3 regions of the Planococcus liqunii genome follow, and region 2 is predicted to be linked to each of the others. Evidence: riboswitches for the same ligand, from Rfam matches in the RefSeq annotation. Region 2 holds a riboswitch; each other region holds the start of a gene.
The links. Region 2 has a riboswitch for S-adenosylmethionine ahead of QWY22_RS04375 (transporter substrate-binding domain-containing protein). Riboswitches for the same ligand answer to the same signal wherever they lie in the genome.

Region 1 (3,277 bases), 990 kb from region 2:
GGACACTGAAATGGAAAGGTTCGAGATGAGTTTTAAGAACAAGCGGGTGCGGATCTGGTTTTCGGTGATTTTGCCAATAACTGTATTGGCAATTCTTTTATATATTTTTCTTCCTGCTGAGATGCAAATAGTTCCGACACTGCTCTTAATGGGCACGTTAGTCGTCTACTATGCCTGGGTTTTTATGAGCCAAAGGAAGAATAAAGGCTGAGTAAGAAATCGGAGTAGGGCCTAAATCTCTTGAATAGAAAGTGTGAGTTAAAGAAGAAACAAGCCGAAAGTATTTTTGATTTTCGCTATGGGAATAATTGCAGGTTTTATCATTTCGTATTTTTTTAGAATCTAAAAAAATAGTGTTTCTTGATAAGTGGAAAGGAAGAATGCATTGAAAAGAATAGAAGAACAATTTGGCATCTTGTTTTCCGCGGAGCAAAGCCCTTATTTTCAAGCGGAAGAAGAGCATCGAATGGTTATCCAGCATCAAGAATTAAAAGAAAGAGCGGGTTTTGTGCAGAGAACCACTACTTTCTTGTTTGAAGAGGATTCACGAATTGATATGACCTTTCTAAAATCCTATATGCCGTACGGTTTTAAGAAGCCCCGCTTCTTTGAGAAGCAGGCGTTGCACCAGGCATTTGTTATCCGAAATTGGAAAGAGGAATATATAGACAGGCAAGAATCCGAAGCAATCTTGCATTACGCCACGGTAAAGTCAGTTTCTTCAGAAGAAGTTTTTCAATATGTAAAAGGAATAATAAAAGGGAAGCAGCCCTCTTTGATCGCCTTCTATAATGACCGCTACATGCTTGAGGTGAACAGTGATGAAGTGGTGATCATTGCTAAAAATAAAGAAGACCTAACTGTGCTGAAGAAATTTTTGCAGAAGGAATGAAACTCATGGAAAATTATCAATTATGACGCACACCACTTATTATTTTGTTTACTTCAATACTAACTTCCTATCTTTTATGCAGGATAGAGGTAGAGAGTGTAATGAATTATGACAACAAAAAACACCGAAGCTGCCGGAACGGCGGCTTCGGTGTTTCCGAGTTGCTATTCTTTTCAAAGCCGAATCTGCTTAATTAAGCATAGAAGAATCGGTTGAGTCGGTTGTGCTTGTAGACGTTTTGCTGTTATCGCCTTCTTTAGAGCTTGATACTTTATCTTTCACTTGATTTGTTGCGTCTGTCGCTTTTTCTTTTGCCTGTGTTGCCAGTTCAGTCGCTTTCTCTTTTACTTGGGCGATTTTTCCGCTGCCGTCGCTTGAAGAATTGCTGCTGGCTAATTTATCTTTTACGGTTACTTGCAATTCTTTCCCGCTTTTTGGTGCCATTAAAAGGGCAAGGGTTGATCCGATTGCTGCTCCGCTTAAAAGACCTGCGAAGAATCCGCCGCCGGATTTGCCTTTTGCCGCGTTTGGCTGGCCGCTGATCTTGCCTGCTCGCTGAAGGCGTTCTTCCACTTCAGCCACAATTTCTTTGACGGAACTGCCGCTTACTTCTACAAGCGAGCCTTCAAAGCTAAGGTAATCATAGCTGTCTGAGTTGCGGGCAACGATTACGTCATAGCGGATAGCATCCGTTTTCTGATTGACCATATCGGCCTGGTATCCTTTTTTCTGCAAAGCTTTCTGAATGTCGGTAAATGGATGTTCTACTGCGATTCTTGGCATATTATCTACCTGCTTTCTATTAGAGTCATGACAGTCTTTTTCCCTCTTTCACCCTGTTCTTAAACATAAGGCGTATTTTAAGGTGAAAAAAGCTTGAAATCGATGAAAAAAAATATCCAAGTAAACGAATAAGAATGATAAAATTAAACGTTGACTTCCAGTAGTTTTAATATTATGATTACTTTCAACTTCATAAATCTTATCCAGAGAAGCCGAGGGACTGGCCCGTTGACGCTTCAGCAACCTCTGACATTTGTCAGAAAGGTGCTAATTCCAGCCAGGATTTTATTCTTGGGAGATAAGAGCGGGGCGGTAGCGATACATAACCTTCTTTTCTCTTTCCGGGAAAAGAAGGTTATTTCTTTTTGCCAAAATAACGCAACTAAAGGAGTGGGAAAGTATGACACGCAAACGGATTTATTTGAACGCTTTTGACATGAACTGCGCCGGCCACCAGTCGCCGGGGCTCTGGACACATCCGGAAGACCAGTCCCATCGGTACAAAGACAGTGAATATTGGATTGAGCTGGCGAAACTTTTGGAGAAAGGCAAGTTTGATGCTATTTTCCTTGCCGATGTCCTCGGTACATATGATGTCTACAACGGTTCAAGAGACGCTACCGTCCGGCAAGGAGCCCAGTCGCCGGTCAATGATCCTTTGCTCGTCGTGCCGCTCATGTCTGCCGTAACCAAACATTTAGGCTTCGGTGTCACGGCTTCTGTTACGCATGAGCATCCCTATACCTTTGCGCGCCGGATTTCAACACTTGACCATTTGACAAAAGGCCGGGTCGGCTGGAATATCGTGACTTCTTATTTGAAGAGCGCTGCGCTGAATATTGGGAAAGAAGATCAGATCAAGCACGATGAACGCTACGACATTGCCGAAGAGTATTTGGAAGTTTGCTATAAATTATGGGAGTCGAGCTGGGAAGATGATGCAGTTGTGGTAGACAAAGCGAGCGGCATCTACGCCGATCCCGGTAAAGTGCATGACATAAACCACGAAGGGAAATATTATAAAGTGCCGGGTGCACATTTAACGGAACCGTCGAAACAGCGGACGCCGGTGCTTTACCAGGCGGGGGCATCCAAGAAAGGCGTAGCGTTTGCCGGGAAGCATGCCGAATGCGTCTTTATCGGTCCGCCGAATATCGATATTGCCAGACAGACCGTCGATAAAATCCGGGCGGAAGTGGCAAATGCCGGCCGAAATCAAGAAGATGTGAAGATTCTGTCCTTAATTACACCGATTGTCGGCAAGACAGAAGAAGAAGCGCATGCCAAATATGAAGATTATAAGAGCCATATCAGCCATGAAGGGGCACTGGCTTTATTTGGTGGATGGACGGGCGTCGATTTGTCCGGCTACGCACCGGAGCAGCCGCTTGAATACATCGAAAACGATGCGATCCAATCCGCTTTAGAGAATTTCACAAAAATCCTCCCTGGCAGAAAACCGACCGTCAATGACATTAAGGAATATGTCGGCATCGGCGGACTGGGGCCATTTACGGTCGGTTCTCCGGAACAAGTGGCGGACACATTGGAACAATGGGTAGAGGAATCCGGCGTCGACGGCTTTAACATCGCCTATGCGGT
Region 2 (3,277 bases):
TTTTTGTTTTTTGCTTGGCGTTTTTCCAGTGAATGTGACGCGGACGTCATTAATCTGGAGTGACCCACGCGACGGGGTTTCCAAAAGGTTCAAGCAGCGGAGCAAAGTGGTTTTGCCGGAACCCGATGGCCCGATGATGCTGACGACTTCACCTTTATTAATCTCTAAGGAGATCGATTTCAGCACTTCCACGTCATCAAATTGTTTGCTTAAATTTTCAACTTTGATCATATAAATGGCCTCCTATCACGCTGCCACATAGCGGTTTGCTTTTTTCTCGAGGTAATCCTGCAACAGCGTCACCAGTGCACAGATGGCCCAGTAGATGAGTGCGACCAGGATATACAAAGTGAGGCTTTCATACGTTTGCCCGACCACTACTTTGGCGCGGTAGAACATTTCGGAAACGGTGATGACCATAGCGAGCGAAGTCCCTTTGATGATATCCATAAACGTGCTCGATAACGGCGGAAGAGCGATGCGCGTCGCTTGCGGCAAAATGATGCGGGTCATCGTTTGCCAGTAGCTCATCCGCAAAGTCTCGGCTGCTTCCCACTGGCCTTTTGAGACAGAAGAGATGGCAGAGCGGATAATTTCTGCAGTGTAGGCGGAAAAATGGATGCTGATGCCGATGATGGCAGCAGTCAGCGGTTCCATTTCAATGCCGACCATCGGAAAGCCGAAATACAGGATGAACAAAATGACCAACAGCGGAGTGCCCCGCATAAAGGAAATGAACAACCGGGCAGGCAGGGACAAGCCGATAAAGCGGTTCATGCGGGCAAGGGCGACGAACAGCCCCATGATCAGCGCAAAAAACATACTGACCAATGCAATCAAGATGGTCTGCCAGGCCCCTTCCAATATGAAAGGAAGGGAGTCCAGTGCGATTTCTACATTAAAAAGATATTCCCATTTAAAGTCGGCCATCGGAAAACTCCTTTGCTTATTATGTATAAAAGGGGAACCCGAAGATTCCCCAAAAATGATTACTCTTTCTCAAGCGGCTGAGTCACATCGGCACCCAGGAATTTAGTGGAGATTTCTTTAAGCGTTCCGTCAGCCAGCAATTCTTCAAGCGCAGCATCGAGTTTTTCTTTCAGTTCTGGACTGTCTTTCGGCATAACGATGGCACTGCTGCTGAAGGAGAACTTAACGCCTTCAGCCAGTTTCAAGCCGGGCTTGTCATACTGCTCAAGTGAGCGCATCAATACCAGGTAATCGTTCAGCGTCGCATCCACGCGGCCATTGACGATTTCCGGAAGAACTGTATCAGAACCGGTATAAACAATCACTTCAGCTCCTTGTTCCTGGGCAAATTTCGAATAGTTGCTTGTAGCAGAACCGCCGACTTTTTTGCCTTTCAAATCTTCCACTGATTCAATGCCGGAGTTGTCGCTTTCACGTACAATGGCAGAACCGTAGGAATGTTTCACCGGAACCGTGAAATCGAATTTTTCTTTGCGTTCATCTGTAATGGCGAAATCATTGGCCGCAATATCAATTTGGCCATTGCGAAGCGCCGGAAGCAAGCCATCGAATTCCATTTCTTTGAACTCAACTTCAAGCCCAAGTTTCTCGCCTAGAGCACGGGCAACTTCCACATCATACCCAGTCAATTCTTTCGTTGTTTCATCATGATATGTAATCGGATAATAAAGGCCTTCTGTTCCGACAACGATTTTGCCGGCTTCTTCGATGCGCTCCCACGCGTTTTGTTCTTTGTTTTCTGATGAGGCTGCTGCTTCGTTCGATGTTTCTTTGCTGCCGCATGCGGCCAACAAGATAACGGCTGCCAGAACTGCCAGCAACAATAAAAGATGTTTCGTGTTTTTCATAAATTTTGCACCTTCCTTTTCTATTGGTTTACTTGGTTTTAAGTTAATAGAACTGTTCCAACATGAAGGCAAACAAAAAGCCTCTTCTATAAGAAGAGGCAGGCATGTGAAAACACATTGAAATTCCGGCTCTTCTTATCTCTCAAGCTAAAAAAGCTTGTTGGATTTGGCACAGTGCTCTGGTTGCGAGCCCGCTGCCGAGGTTTCGTAGGGCCAATCCCTCCACCTCTCATGATAAGAACAAATTGCTATTAAACTATGTTGAAAACTTTACCACCGTTAGATTTAATCGTCAACACAATATTCTGATAGAAATCATTTGTTTTTTTCTTTAGACGAAAAGTGAACAGCACTTAAGTTGTGTCGATAGCGATTGGACGAGATTTAATTCGTGAAGTTGAAACTTACTCCGGTCAGTTTTTCTGAGATTTCCCACAGCCTCTGGCTCACTGCTTCGTTATGGGCTGCCTTATGAGGAGTTTCAATAATGGGATAACCTCGGCGCTGGCCTTTGCCGTCCGGGCCGATATATTCGCCGCCCTTTAAGCCGGGTTCAGTTGCTGCATAGATGGTGGGGAGCGCACCCATTACTGCAGGCTGGAAATACCGGTTCATCAACCCTTTGAAAATCCGCGGAGCTTCCCGTTTGCCGAACTTGAACAAATTGGTCGCAGAAATCCCGGGATGGCAGGCGATACTGATTGTTGGCAGGCCATGCTGCTTCAATCTTTTATCGAGTTCCTGGGCGAACATCAAATTGGCCAGCTTGCTTTGGCCATAAAATTTCATGCCTTTATAGCCTTTTGCGCCGTCAAGGTTATCAAAATCAATGGCAGCACCGCGATGAGCCAGGCTGCTGAGTGTCACTACCCGAGACTCCGGTGCCTTTAAAAGAAGAGGCAATAAGAGGCCGGTCAATGCAAAATGGCCTAAGTGATTGCTGGCAAACTGCAGCTCGATTCCCTCTTTTGTCTGGGTGAAAGGGGGAACCATGACGCCCGCGTTATTGATCAGTAAATCCAATGACTCTATTGTTCTATTTGCCTGTTCAGCAAATGCCCGAACGCTGTCAAGGTCTGACAAATCGAGCTGCATAACTTCAGCGGAAGCACCAGGTGCTTCTTTTTTTATGTCTTCCAGGGCGGTTTGCCCTTTATCTATGTCCCGAACAGCAAGAATGACATGTGCACCTTGTCCGGCAAAAACTTTTGCGGTCTCAAGGCCGAGTCCGCTGTTCGCTCCTGTAATGATGGCCGTCTTTCCCGTTAATCGGTTCTCTTCCAAACGATCCGCTCCTTGTTTAATAAATTCATTTTCTAAACCATTGTACCCCTATCTTGGTTTCGGTAATCCAAGCATTCATCCTATATGATGATTAAAAGAAATGAACGAGGGAAGGGAATAGAAAACGAACTTAAAAAGGAGACTTGCCATTTATG
Region 3 (3,277 bases), 920 kb from region 2:
TGGATCCAGCGAGGAAGTCGGTTCATCAAACAGCAATACTTCCGGGTCCAGCGCGAGTGCCCGCGCAATGCCGACCCGCTGCTGCTGCCCGCCTGACAATTGGGCGGGATAATGGTCCAGCCGGTTCGCCAGTCCGACCCGTTCCAGAATTTCGATGCTCTGTTTTTTGGCTTCTGCTTTATGTATTCGCTTGACGCTGGTCAACCCGATCATGACGTTTTGCAGCACCGTAAAATTCTTGAATAGGTTGTATTGCTGGAACACCATGCCTGTCGAATTCCGTAAGGAAACGATATCCGCTTTTTTGGCGGATTGGGCATCCACTCGTTTCCCGCCGATTTCCACAATTCCGCGGGTTGGCTCCTCCAGAAAATTAATGCAGCGCAGGAGCGTTGATTTGCCAGAGCCGCTTGGCCCCAAAATCGAGACCACTTCGCCTTTCTGGACGTTCAAGTCGATGCCTTTCAGGACATGCTGGCGCTCGAAATACTTATGGACATTTTCCAATTTAATCATCAGGCAATCCCTCTTTCATATCTGCGTGCCCGTTTCTCCACTTTTACAAGCAAACGCTCCACCGCTATGCAAAGAATCCAGTAGACGATTGAGACCGCGATGTACACTTCAAAAAATGCCAAGCCGCGCGAACCGAGAATTTTGGCTTCTCCCATGATGTCAATGACGCCAATGATAAACACAAGAGACGTATCCTTAATCGTGCTGATAAACATATTTCCAAGGTTCGGTATAGCTGTGGCTAAGGCCTGCGGGAAAATGACCTTGAGCATCATCTGGGCCGGCGTCATCCCGATCGATTTGGCCGCTTCAAACTGTCCTCGGTCAACCGATTCAATTGCGGAGCGGATCGTCTCAGACAAATATGCTCCCAGATTCACGGAAAACGCCAATAGCGCATAAACTTCGGGTGGAATGCTGTTGACATCCGCCGATTGGAGCCAGCCGTATTCGATCTGCACGTAGTAAATGATTTTCGGTATGCCGTAAAACACCAGGTAGATCTGAACCAATAAAGGCGTCCCTCTGATAAAAGATACGTAAATGGCCGAAATCACCCTCAACACCGGCACCCGGTAAATTTTAATAAGGGCGGTGGCTACGCCAATAAATAAGCTTAAAATCAATGAGCCGACTGCAATCCCTATGGTGACGGGCAGCCGTGAAATAATTGCAGGAAAACTCTCTATTAAAAAATTGATATCCAGTAAATTTTCCATTGCCTCTTCCCCTCCACAAACCTATTCAGGGATGTACTCTCCGCCAGTCCATTTTTTCGACAGTTCAGCTAAAGTGCCATCTTGCTTGAGCTCTTCCAAAACAGGATCAATCAGCGCTTTCAATTCTTCGCCCTGCTCCCCTTTTTTCAAGACGATGCCCATGTCGTCATTCACCAAAGGCTGGCCGACAATTTCCACGTCTAAATCATTCTTTTTCAAAACCGCATCGATCATGATTGGATCGTTTACGTAAGCATCAATCCGGCCGTTTTGCACATCCTGCAAAATTTCTGAAGGATTGCCGCTTTCGCTGTACTTCAAATCAATCGGCTTTGCTGCTTTTTTGTTGTACTCCTCGAGCAATAAGGTGTAAGAATCCCCGGCTAAGGCACCGATTTTCTTACCTTCCAAATCCTTAATGGTTTGAATGTCTTCTCTTCCACCCTTCACCGCAATAACGGTTTCAGCTGCAAAATAGGATTCATCGGTGAACAAATATTTGCCTTGGCGTTCCGGCGTTTTCGCAACTTGATCGGCGATGGCCTGGATTTTATTGGATTCCAGCGCCAGGAACATGCTGTCCCACGGCACGGCAGTAAATTCAAACGTGTAGCCGTCCAATTTCTCATCGACCGCTTTGACCACTTCCACATCGTATCCGGTCAATTCGTTGTTCTCATCTGCAAATGCAAAAGGCGGATAGTCGTTTTGCGTTCCAACGGTGATCACTTGCTCGCCTGCAGCACTGGCTGCTTCCTTCGACGAACATCCGCTGAGAACGCCGCCTGCGCCCAGCAATAAAACCAGAGAAAGGGATATGTACGGTTTTCTTTTCATGATAAAACTCCTTTGTTGGTAAAGAGAGTCGCAAAGTTCTTTCATGCCCGAAAGCTTTGCGCTGCTTGAATGCGGCCAATAAAAACAAAAAAACCCATTCCGATAGGAAATAGGTTTTAATCTACATCTTATCTCTCAGAGCAAACGCTCTGCAGGAATTAGCACCTCTCATATGAAATGATGGTTGCTGGACGTCATTGGGCCTGTCCCTCAGTCTCTCTTGATAAGTTATTTAATTTTTTAACATATTACAGATAGTATTTTACATTGCCTGTTCTGTCAAATACATTTTTTTCTATTTTGAATTTTTATCACTTATTTTTTACTAAAAAAGAAAGGTGAAGAGCGATAAAAAAACAGGATTTCTCTGCCGCCTTTTTAAATTTCGAGCAGCCAATTGACAATAGTCTGAATCTTAAATACTATCTAATAATACTTCGTAAGGCTTTTATTAATTCACTTTACGCTGTCCTGACTTTTTAAGAATGGCCCAAATTTAACGAAGAGCGGAGCGAATCAGCAATGACAAAAGAAACGGTTTATGACGTAGCCATCGTTGGCGCGGGAACAATGGGAATGGCTGCCGGTGCCTTTCTGGCGAAGCAAAACGCAAAGACCTTGCTGATCGATGCCTTCGATCCGCCGCACATCAAAGGGAGCCACCACGGCGATACCCGCTTGATCCGGCATGCTTACGGCGAAGGCAGGCAGTATGTGGCGCTTGTGAAGCGTGCCCAGCAATTATGGGAAGAGCTCGAACAGGAGACCGGCTGTAAAATTTTTAAAAACACCGGCGTTCTTGGCCTCGGCCCGAAAGACTCGCCTTTTCTTCAGGAAACCATCGCTGCCGCCCAGAAATACAACCTCCCGTTGGAAATCTTGGATGCCAAGGAAATCCAAAAGAGATGGCCCGGCTTTTCAGTGCCGGATCACTTTATCGGCTGCTTTGAAGAAGGATCGGGAATCATTTACAGCGAGTCCGCCATCCGGGCTTACAAGGACACCGCTCTTCAAAACGGTGCGGAACTTGTTCCTAATACACCCGTTCGGCACATTGACGTGAATGATGCAAATGGAGTAAAAATTTCGACCGGCCACTCGGCCTATTATGCAAAAAAAGTGATTATCACGGCCGGTGCCTGGGCTGCTAAATTATTGCCGGAGTTAAGCCTTCCGATTCAGCCGACACGCAAAGCCGTCGGCTG

Region 1: another riboswitch for S-adenosylmethionine. It lies ahead of QWY22_RS09480 (LLM class flavin-dependent oxidoreductase); the one in region 2 lies ahead of QWY22_RS04375 (transporter substrate-binding domain-containing protein).
Region 3: another riboswitch for S-adenosylmethionine. It lies ahead of QWY22_RS19315 (transporter substrate-binding domain-containing protein); the one in region 2 lies ahead of QWY22_RS04375 (transporter substrate-binding domain-containing protein).

The regions. Positions count from the first base shown of each region.
Region 1 is NZ_CP129238.1:1,864,102-1,867,378, forward strand. Features, by position in the region: gene QWY22_RS09465 (hypothetical protein) at 11-211, shown strand; gene QWY22_RS09470 (hypothetical protein) at 386-892, shown strand; gene QWY22_RS09475 (YkuS family protein) at 1,082-1,675, opposite strand; SAM riboswitch class I at 1,872-1,980, shown strand; gene QWY22_RS09480 (LLM class flavin-dependent oxidoreductase) at 2,076-3,277, shown strand, end outside.
Region 2 is NZ_CP129238.1:876,054-879,330, forward strand. Features, by position in the region: gene QWY22_RS04365 (amino acid ABC transporter ATP-binding protein) at 1-231, opposite strand, end outside; gene QWY22_RS04370 (amino acid ABC transporter permease) at 247-930, opposite strand; gene QWY22_RS04375 (transporter substrate-binding domain-containing protein) at 990-1,838, opposite strand; SAM riboswitch class I at 1,971-2,079, opposite strand; gene QWY22_RS04380 (oxidoreductase) at 2,223-3,122, opposite strand; gene QWY22_RS04385 (3-hydroxyacyl-CoA dehydrogenase) at 3,275-3,277, shown strand, end outside.
Region 3 is NZ_CP129238.1:3,908,204-3,911,480, forward strand. Features, by position in the region: gene QWY22_RS19305 (amino acid ABC transporter ATP-binding protein) at 1-516, opposite strand, end outside; gene QWY22_RS19310 (amino acid ABC transporter permease) at 516-1,235, opposite strand; gene QWY22_RS19315 (transporter substrate-binding domain-containing protein) at 1,257-2,072, opposite strand; SAM riboswitch class I at 2,198-2,302, opposite strand; gene solA (N-methyl-L-tryptophan oxidase) at 2,595-3,277, shown strand, end outside.